Regions from separate parts of the Desulfofarcimen acetoxidans DSM 771 genome, predicted to be linked through region 1. Evidence: predicted binding sites of a transcription regulator. Region 1 holds the regulator's gene; the other holds the start of a gene.
The links. Region 1 encodes Rex, which represses fermentation and respiration genes when NADH is low (regulators of the CRP and FNR family bind a similar motif). Its sites were predicted from a motif close to ATTGTTAANNNNTTAACAAT; they were not measured.
Positions count from the first base shown of each region.

Region 1 (3,422 bases):
ACCAGGTACTTCCACAACTGTCCCACTTGCCTGCACACCTGACTGATTGGCCAAGAAGGTTAATATATCGGCTTTTTTACTTACATTTCTGGTCAGCAATTCAATCTTCAACAATCTCTCTCCCTACTGGTTTTATTACATGATTGATTTTATGATATAAAATCTTTGTTGCCACAATATTCACAAATTTATGTTATCATAAAGAAGGGGGTGTAGGAAGATGGAATTGTTTCAGAATCATGATTTAATTAGGGACAGCCTGGCTCGCCAGTCCTATCTTGCCAGCGAAAAAACTGCTGTTGCCGTTTACTTAGCCTGGCACCTGCGAAAACCTCTTTTAGTTGAAGGACCCGCGGGAGTGGGTAAAACGGAACTAGCAAGAGCAATTGCCCAGGCTATGCAAACAGAACTGGTGCGATTGCAATGTTATCCGGGTTTGGATGAGGCTAAAACACTGTATGAGTGGCATTATCAAAAACAATTATTGTACATTCAATCCAACCGACAGGAGGGTAAATTTTGGCAAGAGGTTCAAAAAGATATTTTTTCTGCCGAGTTTTTGCTGTCAAGGCCATTATTAAAGGCATTTATGGCTAAAAAACATGTGGTTATGCTGATAGACGAATTAGATAAGAGCGACGACGAATTGGAGAGCTTTCTTTTGGAGGCACTTTCCGACTACCAGGTTTCTATACCCGAATTAGGTACAGTAAAGGCAAGGCATATCCCCCTTGTAATACTTACCAGCAACAACACCAGAGATTTCAGTGATGCTATGAAAAGGCGCTGCTTGCATCTCTATATACCTTATCCAACTATTGACCAGGAGATAGCCATCATTTTAATGAAAATTCCACAAATAAAGAAAAAACTAGCTGCCAGGATGGTCGAATTTATTCAAACCTTACGGAAGATGCCTTTAAAAAAGACACCCAGTATAGCCGAAACTCTGGATTGGGCAAAAACCCTAATTCTACTCAACAGCGAAATGGATCGTAAGGCTGTCGCTATTTCCTTAAGCGTATTACTTAAATACGAACAGGATGTAGCTACGGTGGAAAAAAAATTAGACAGCTTGCTGCCTGACAACCCCGACACAGAAGAAGATGAGGCTTTTGCAGAAGAACCGCCTGTTAATGAAAAAAAACACGAGCAACCAGAATGGCTGTCCCGCTTTGAATTTTGATTATATTTTTATTTAAGTATATCTTTTTATTTGTTAATTTTGGCCTGTGATTTTTAATAAAATCTTGCGCTGGCGCGGGCCGTCAAATTCACAGAAATAAATACCTTGCCAGGAACCCAGGATAAGCCTGCCTCCGTAAATAAATACTGTCTGAGATGCCCCCATGAGACTGGCCTTAATATGAGCGGCTGAATTGCCTTCCAGATGACTGTAGTTATCGTTAAAGGGAATCACTTTATTTAATTCCCTGATCATATCCTTTACAACCGATGGATCTGCATGCTCATTAATTGTAATGCCGGCTGTTGTATGGGGCACAAATATGTAGCAAATGCCTTCACTAATAGTTTGTTCATTGATAATCGTATTGATCTGAGAAGTAATATCTAAAAACTGAATTTGCTGCGAGGTTTTAAGTTCCAGAACGTGCATACTACCCGTCTTTGCTGACTGGTCCTGCTGCAAAACCAAACCTCCTTCTTATATACTGCTATTTTTTTCCGATCTTAGCCCCAAATTAAAGGTAAGTATTTCCAGTTTAACCGAAAGATCGACATTACGCAACTCTATATGCTCAGGAACATTAATAGTTACAGGTGCGAAATTCAATATAGCTTCCAGCTTATTTTTCACCATTATATCGGCAGTCTCCTGCGCATTTCTAGAAGGTACTGCAATAACACCAATCCTGGCACTATACTTCTCAATAATTTCAGGCATTTTTTCCAGCGGGTAAACTTCTAAATCTTGAATTTGCTTACCGATTTTGCTTAAATCGTTATCAAAGACTCCGACTATAGTGAAACCTCTGGCATTAAAACCCTTGTGTGTACACAAGGCATAACCCAGATTTCCGGCACCGACCAGGATTAAGGACCAGTTATGATCAAGACCCAGTATTTTTTGGGTATAACGCATTAAATCTTTCACATTATAGCCTACTCCTCTGGTGCCAAACTCGCCAAAGTAAGCCAAATCCTTACGAACCTGGGCTGGGCTAACCCCAACACCTTCAGCTATATCTCCTGAAGAAACAGTTGTAATTCCTTTTCTGTCCAATCGTTCCAAAAATCTTGAGTACACTGACAGTCTGGTAACAGTTGCTTCCGGAACTCTTAAACTCTTCACCTCCAGCCCCTCCTCACTCTCTCTGTATATAGCTTCGACGTATCGTTATTCATTTCACAAAATCCTACATAGATATATATCATTTGTCGCAACCTATGTCAAACACACTTTTTCATCGATTGATGAAAAAATTAGGTTAGAATAAGAAGTAGCTTTGACATACTACAAATTCCTTCATGTTACAATTAATTAATTATAGTGCTATACTAATAAAAATATCCATCTATAAAGTATCACAGATCTCTTAATATTGCCCTCACCGGTGAACCGTCAGCGTTAACCAAATTAAGAGGCAAGCAGATAAGCTCATAACAAGCAGGCTTGATCTGGCTTAAATCTATACCTTCCAATATGATTATTCCTTTACTTAGCAAAGTTTTATGCACTGCCAGGCTATCTACAGCATAATTTTCATCACTGCCAACAAAGGGATCAACAGAAAAATAATCAATACCAACCAGTATTAATCCTACTTCGGCTATATACCCCGCTGCTTCCGGAGATAAACAGGTATAATCCGGGCAAAATTTATCCCTGGGTAAAAATGAATTATCGGTTTTAAATAATACCCTATCACCTGCTTTTAAAGGTAAATTTTGCAGATGACTTACCTCAATCCGCCGCAATTTCAGAAACTCATATACTGTTACCGGCCCAATAAGAACTTCTAAAGGGATTCTGTCTATTCCCTGTGCATGACTGAAAAGATGCTTGGGAGCATCTATATGAGTAGCCGTATGCGTGCTTAAGGTTATCTCTGATATATTTATCAAATCACTTTTATTTATATCCGATACCCGCCTGACGGTAACCGGCGGATCCCCCGGATAAATAACTGTATCCTCACACACAGGTAAAGATATGTCATATATTTTTTTCATAATTTCACCCTGGCTGAAGACATATGTAAATCCAAAAACACGCAACACCCATTCTTAAGCATTAACCTCATAGTTACTTTGCATGAAGAAACCTCTAAATTGCTGTTCTGAAGGCCTTACTGGCTGCTTCAACAGTTTTGGCTATGTCCTCTTCACTATGGACTAATGACATAAAGGCAGCTTCAAATTGTGACGGGGCCAAATAAATTCCTTCCTGCAGCATAGCC
Region 1 covers NC_013216.1:1,275,864-1,279,285, reverse strand. The annotation lists gene DTOX_RS06085 (hypothetical protein) at 1-111, opposite strand, end outside; gene DTOX_RS06080 (AAA family ATPase) at 221-1,186, shown strand; gene DTOX_RS06075 (secondary thiamine-phosphate synthase enzyme YjbQ) at 1,220-1,651, opposite strand; gene DTOX_RS06070 (redox-sensing transcriptional repressor Rex) at 1,667-2,314, opposite strand; gene DTOX_RS06065 (cyclase family protein) at 2,548-3,195, opposite strand; gene hemL (glutamate-1-semialdehyde 2,1-aminomutase) at 3,290-3,422, opposite strand, start outside.

Region 2 (3,422 bases), 1.3 Mb from region 1:
AAGTCTTTTAGCCGAACCTACGCCCATAATAGCAGAAGATATAACGTGAGTAGTGCTTACCGGTTGACCAATGATAGTTGCTCCTATAATAACACTTGCGGACGTAACATCTGAAGCAAAACCGCTGATAGGTTTAAGCTTTATAATTTGAGTCCCCACTGTCTTAATGATTTTCCATCCGCCGACAGAAGTTCCTAGCGCCATAGCTATGGCGCAGGTCAGCTTAACCCAAAAGGGTATGTCATGGGTATTCTGTAAACCACCGGCAATTAAAGCAAAGGTAATTATACCCATTGATTTTTGTGCATCATTAGTGCCGTGGCTGAAGGCCTGAAAAGCGGCGGTCAATATTTGTAAAAATCTAAACATCCGGTTAGTTGAACGAGGGTTGGCACTCCTAAAGACGAATCTTAATATACTCATAATAATGTATCCTATGCAAAAAGCTAAAACAGGAGACAGTATCAGTGCTTGCAGTATTGTAAGAAAGCCGGCAAAATTAACGGCTGAAAGTCCGGCGGAGGCAATGACTGAACCTGTTAAAGCGCCTATTAAAGCATGGGACGAACTGCTGGGAATACCGTAATACCAGGTGATTAAGTTCCATATAATGGCGGCCACTAAAGCCGCTATGACTATAGGCAAACCGTGCTCCAATTTCATTGGATCGGCAATTTTGCCTCCAATTGTCTTGGCTACGCCGGTAAAAGTCAGGGCTCCGACCAGGTTCATAGTAGAAGCCAGAACAATTGCGGCACGGGGTGTCAAGGCCTTTGTGGAAATAGAAGTGGCAATAGCATTTGCTGTATCATGAAAACCATTGATAAAATCAAAAGATAAAGCCAGCAAAACCACAGCTGCAATTAAAACCAGAGTTGAATCCATTTTTCTTCTCCTTATGAATTACGCATAATCAAGGATTCCAAAAGGTCTGCCACATCTTCACAGGCATCAGTAACACTTTCCAAGACCTCATAAAGATCCTTCTTTTTAATAATCAGTATGGGATTATCAATTTCCTCAAATAAAGTTTTTATAGCTTCTCTCAGAAGTTGATCTGCCTCATTTTCCAGTTCATTAATCCTGTTAATATGCCTGGACATTTCCATCATCTTTTTTTGTACCAGCAGCTTTATGGCAAAGGATATTTCATCCACAGAGTTAACAATCATTTGAGCGAACAGCTTCATGTAGTCGTCTGATTCCTTAACATTATATAGTTCCATTCTGTCAGCGCAAGCTTCTATTCCATCCAGTACATCGTCCAGCTTGGAAGCCAATCCGAAGATATCTTCTCTTTCCAACGGGGTAATAAATGTCCTGTTTAGCGCGTGCATTATTGTATGGGTATACCCATCCCCTTTGTCCTCCAGGGTCTTAATTTTTTCGGCGTAATGTTCAGAATCATGCAAATTGTGGATTTCTTCTTGAAACAGGTAGGCAGCTTCTTTTAGATTATCTACATCTAAGATTATAGTTTCAAAGAATATGTCCTTTTTTTTGAAAAACATCAAAATTAGCCTCCCGCATTATGATTTATACAAATATTTACCCAGTAGAACTATACCAGCATTCTGTTAAGCGATTGTTAAGTGTTTATTAATTTTATATGCACATATGTCGGATAATATATTATGTGAACTTAAAATGGGTAAAATACGTGGTTGTTTAATACCATACCAAATATTATAAGATATATATTCAGATTAAGTTATTATATTCACAAGCTAAAAATGGTTTTTTAGCTGGTATATAAACTCTTATCAGAATACAAAATAAATTGCAGGAGAGAGGTGAATGACATGACTGTTGCTTCACAGTTAAAACAAACTATGTCAGTACTTAAAGGAACTGTGAATACCTTGGAGACATTTGCTTCCTATACAGAGAATTCAGAGGCCAAAAAGGTGTTGGACATGAATATTGAAAAAATCAACAGCGTTGTGAAGGACTTTGAAGACAGAATTGGTTTAATCGAATTTGAAGAGCCGCAATACAAGGGCTTTTAAGTGTTTTAAGAAAATAAATTAAGGGGAAATTAATGTGTCAGAGGGATTAATGATTATACTTAGATCCGTAGGTTTATTGGCTTTGCTGCTGCTTATTATACGTATTATGGGTATAAGACAGGCTTCACGCATGACTTTATTTGACTTTGTTTGGTCTGTGGTATTAGGAGTTACGGTGGCGTCTATCGGCTTAAACATAATAGACAATTTGTTATTGGGCTTAACTGTTTTGCTGGTGTGGAGCCTGCTGCCGGCATTGGTACATATTCTGGCTCTTAAATCGAAAAAATTTCGTGAGATTGTTCATGGAAAAGAAACTGTATTGATCAATAACGGAAAGCTGTTGGAAGACAAGTTAACACAAGTTCGTTTGACTTCTGAAGATTTATTAAGCCAGTTGCGTAAAAAAAGTGTATTTAACTTTGCTGATGTTGAGTTTGCTGTTTTAGAGCCTGACGGGGAAGTAAGCGTACTGCTGAAAAAAGACAAGCAGCCTGTTTCAGCTAAAACTATGGGTATAGCCATGGGGCAAGAAACATCTCCGCAAACGGTAATACTCGACGGTATTATATTGAACGAACCCCTGGCCTCAATGGGGCTCAATAAAAGCTGGCTGGCCGCGGAACTGGACAAGCTGGGGGTAGCTACTGAAAATGTATTTATGGCCCAGGTTGATTCCTATGGCCAGTTATATTTGGACTTATTTGATGATGCAATAAATCTTCCCCAACCTAAAACCAAAGAACTGGTTTTTGTTAATTTAAAAAAGTGCCTGGCTGATTGTGAATTATACGCCCTGGGAACAAATGATTCTAAAGCCAGGTCTATGTTCAGTGAAGCTGCTGATACATTAGGCAGTGTAGTGATGGATTTAGAACCCTGGTTAAAAAAATAACGCGGGCTGGATTAGATAATTAAACTGAATGGGGTGCTGTTATTGTCAAATCAGAAATTAAAGAAATTAACAATGGTTCAACAGGAATATAAAAAGTTTGCCCAAATTAGAGAGCCTCAGAGACCGGTGTTGATGAATTGCGCTCGGGCTTTTCTGGTGGGTGGCACTATTTGTGTCTTTGGACAACTTATTCAAGGTTTTTTTGTCAACCACTTTGGTTTCACTCAAAAAACTGCGGGTAATCCTACTGTAGCCGTACTCATTCTAATCTCAGTAATTCTTACTGCCCTGGGAGTATATGATCATATTGCACAGTGGGCGGGTGCCGGTACTGCCGTACCTGTAACAGGCTTCGCCAATTCCATAGCTGCGGCAGCCATTGAACACAGGAGTGAAGGATTTGTTCTGGGTGTAGGCGGCAATATGTTTAAATTGGCCGGTTCCGTGATTGTTTTTGGAGTTTTTGCCGCCTTTGTGATTGCTTTGATAAAAACACTGCTTACCATGCTGGGAGGAGC
Region 2 covers NC_013216.1:2,554,678-2,558,099, reverse strand. The annotation lists gene DTOX_RS11675 (inorganic phosphate transporter) at 1-885, opposite strand, end outside; gene DTOX_RS11670 (DUF47 domain-containing protein) at 897-1,511, opposite strand; gene DTOX_RS11665 (DUF1657 domain-containing protein) at 1,803-2,009, shown strand; gene DTOX_RS11660 (DUF421 domain-containing protein) at 2,044-2,904, shown strand; gene spoVAC (stage V sporulation protein AC) at 2,947-3,422, shown strand, end outside.
Region 2: the regulator Rex is predicted to act here: its motif matches at 1,585-1,604, upstream of DTOX_RS11670 (DUF47 domain-containing protein).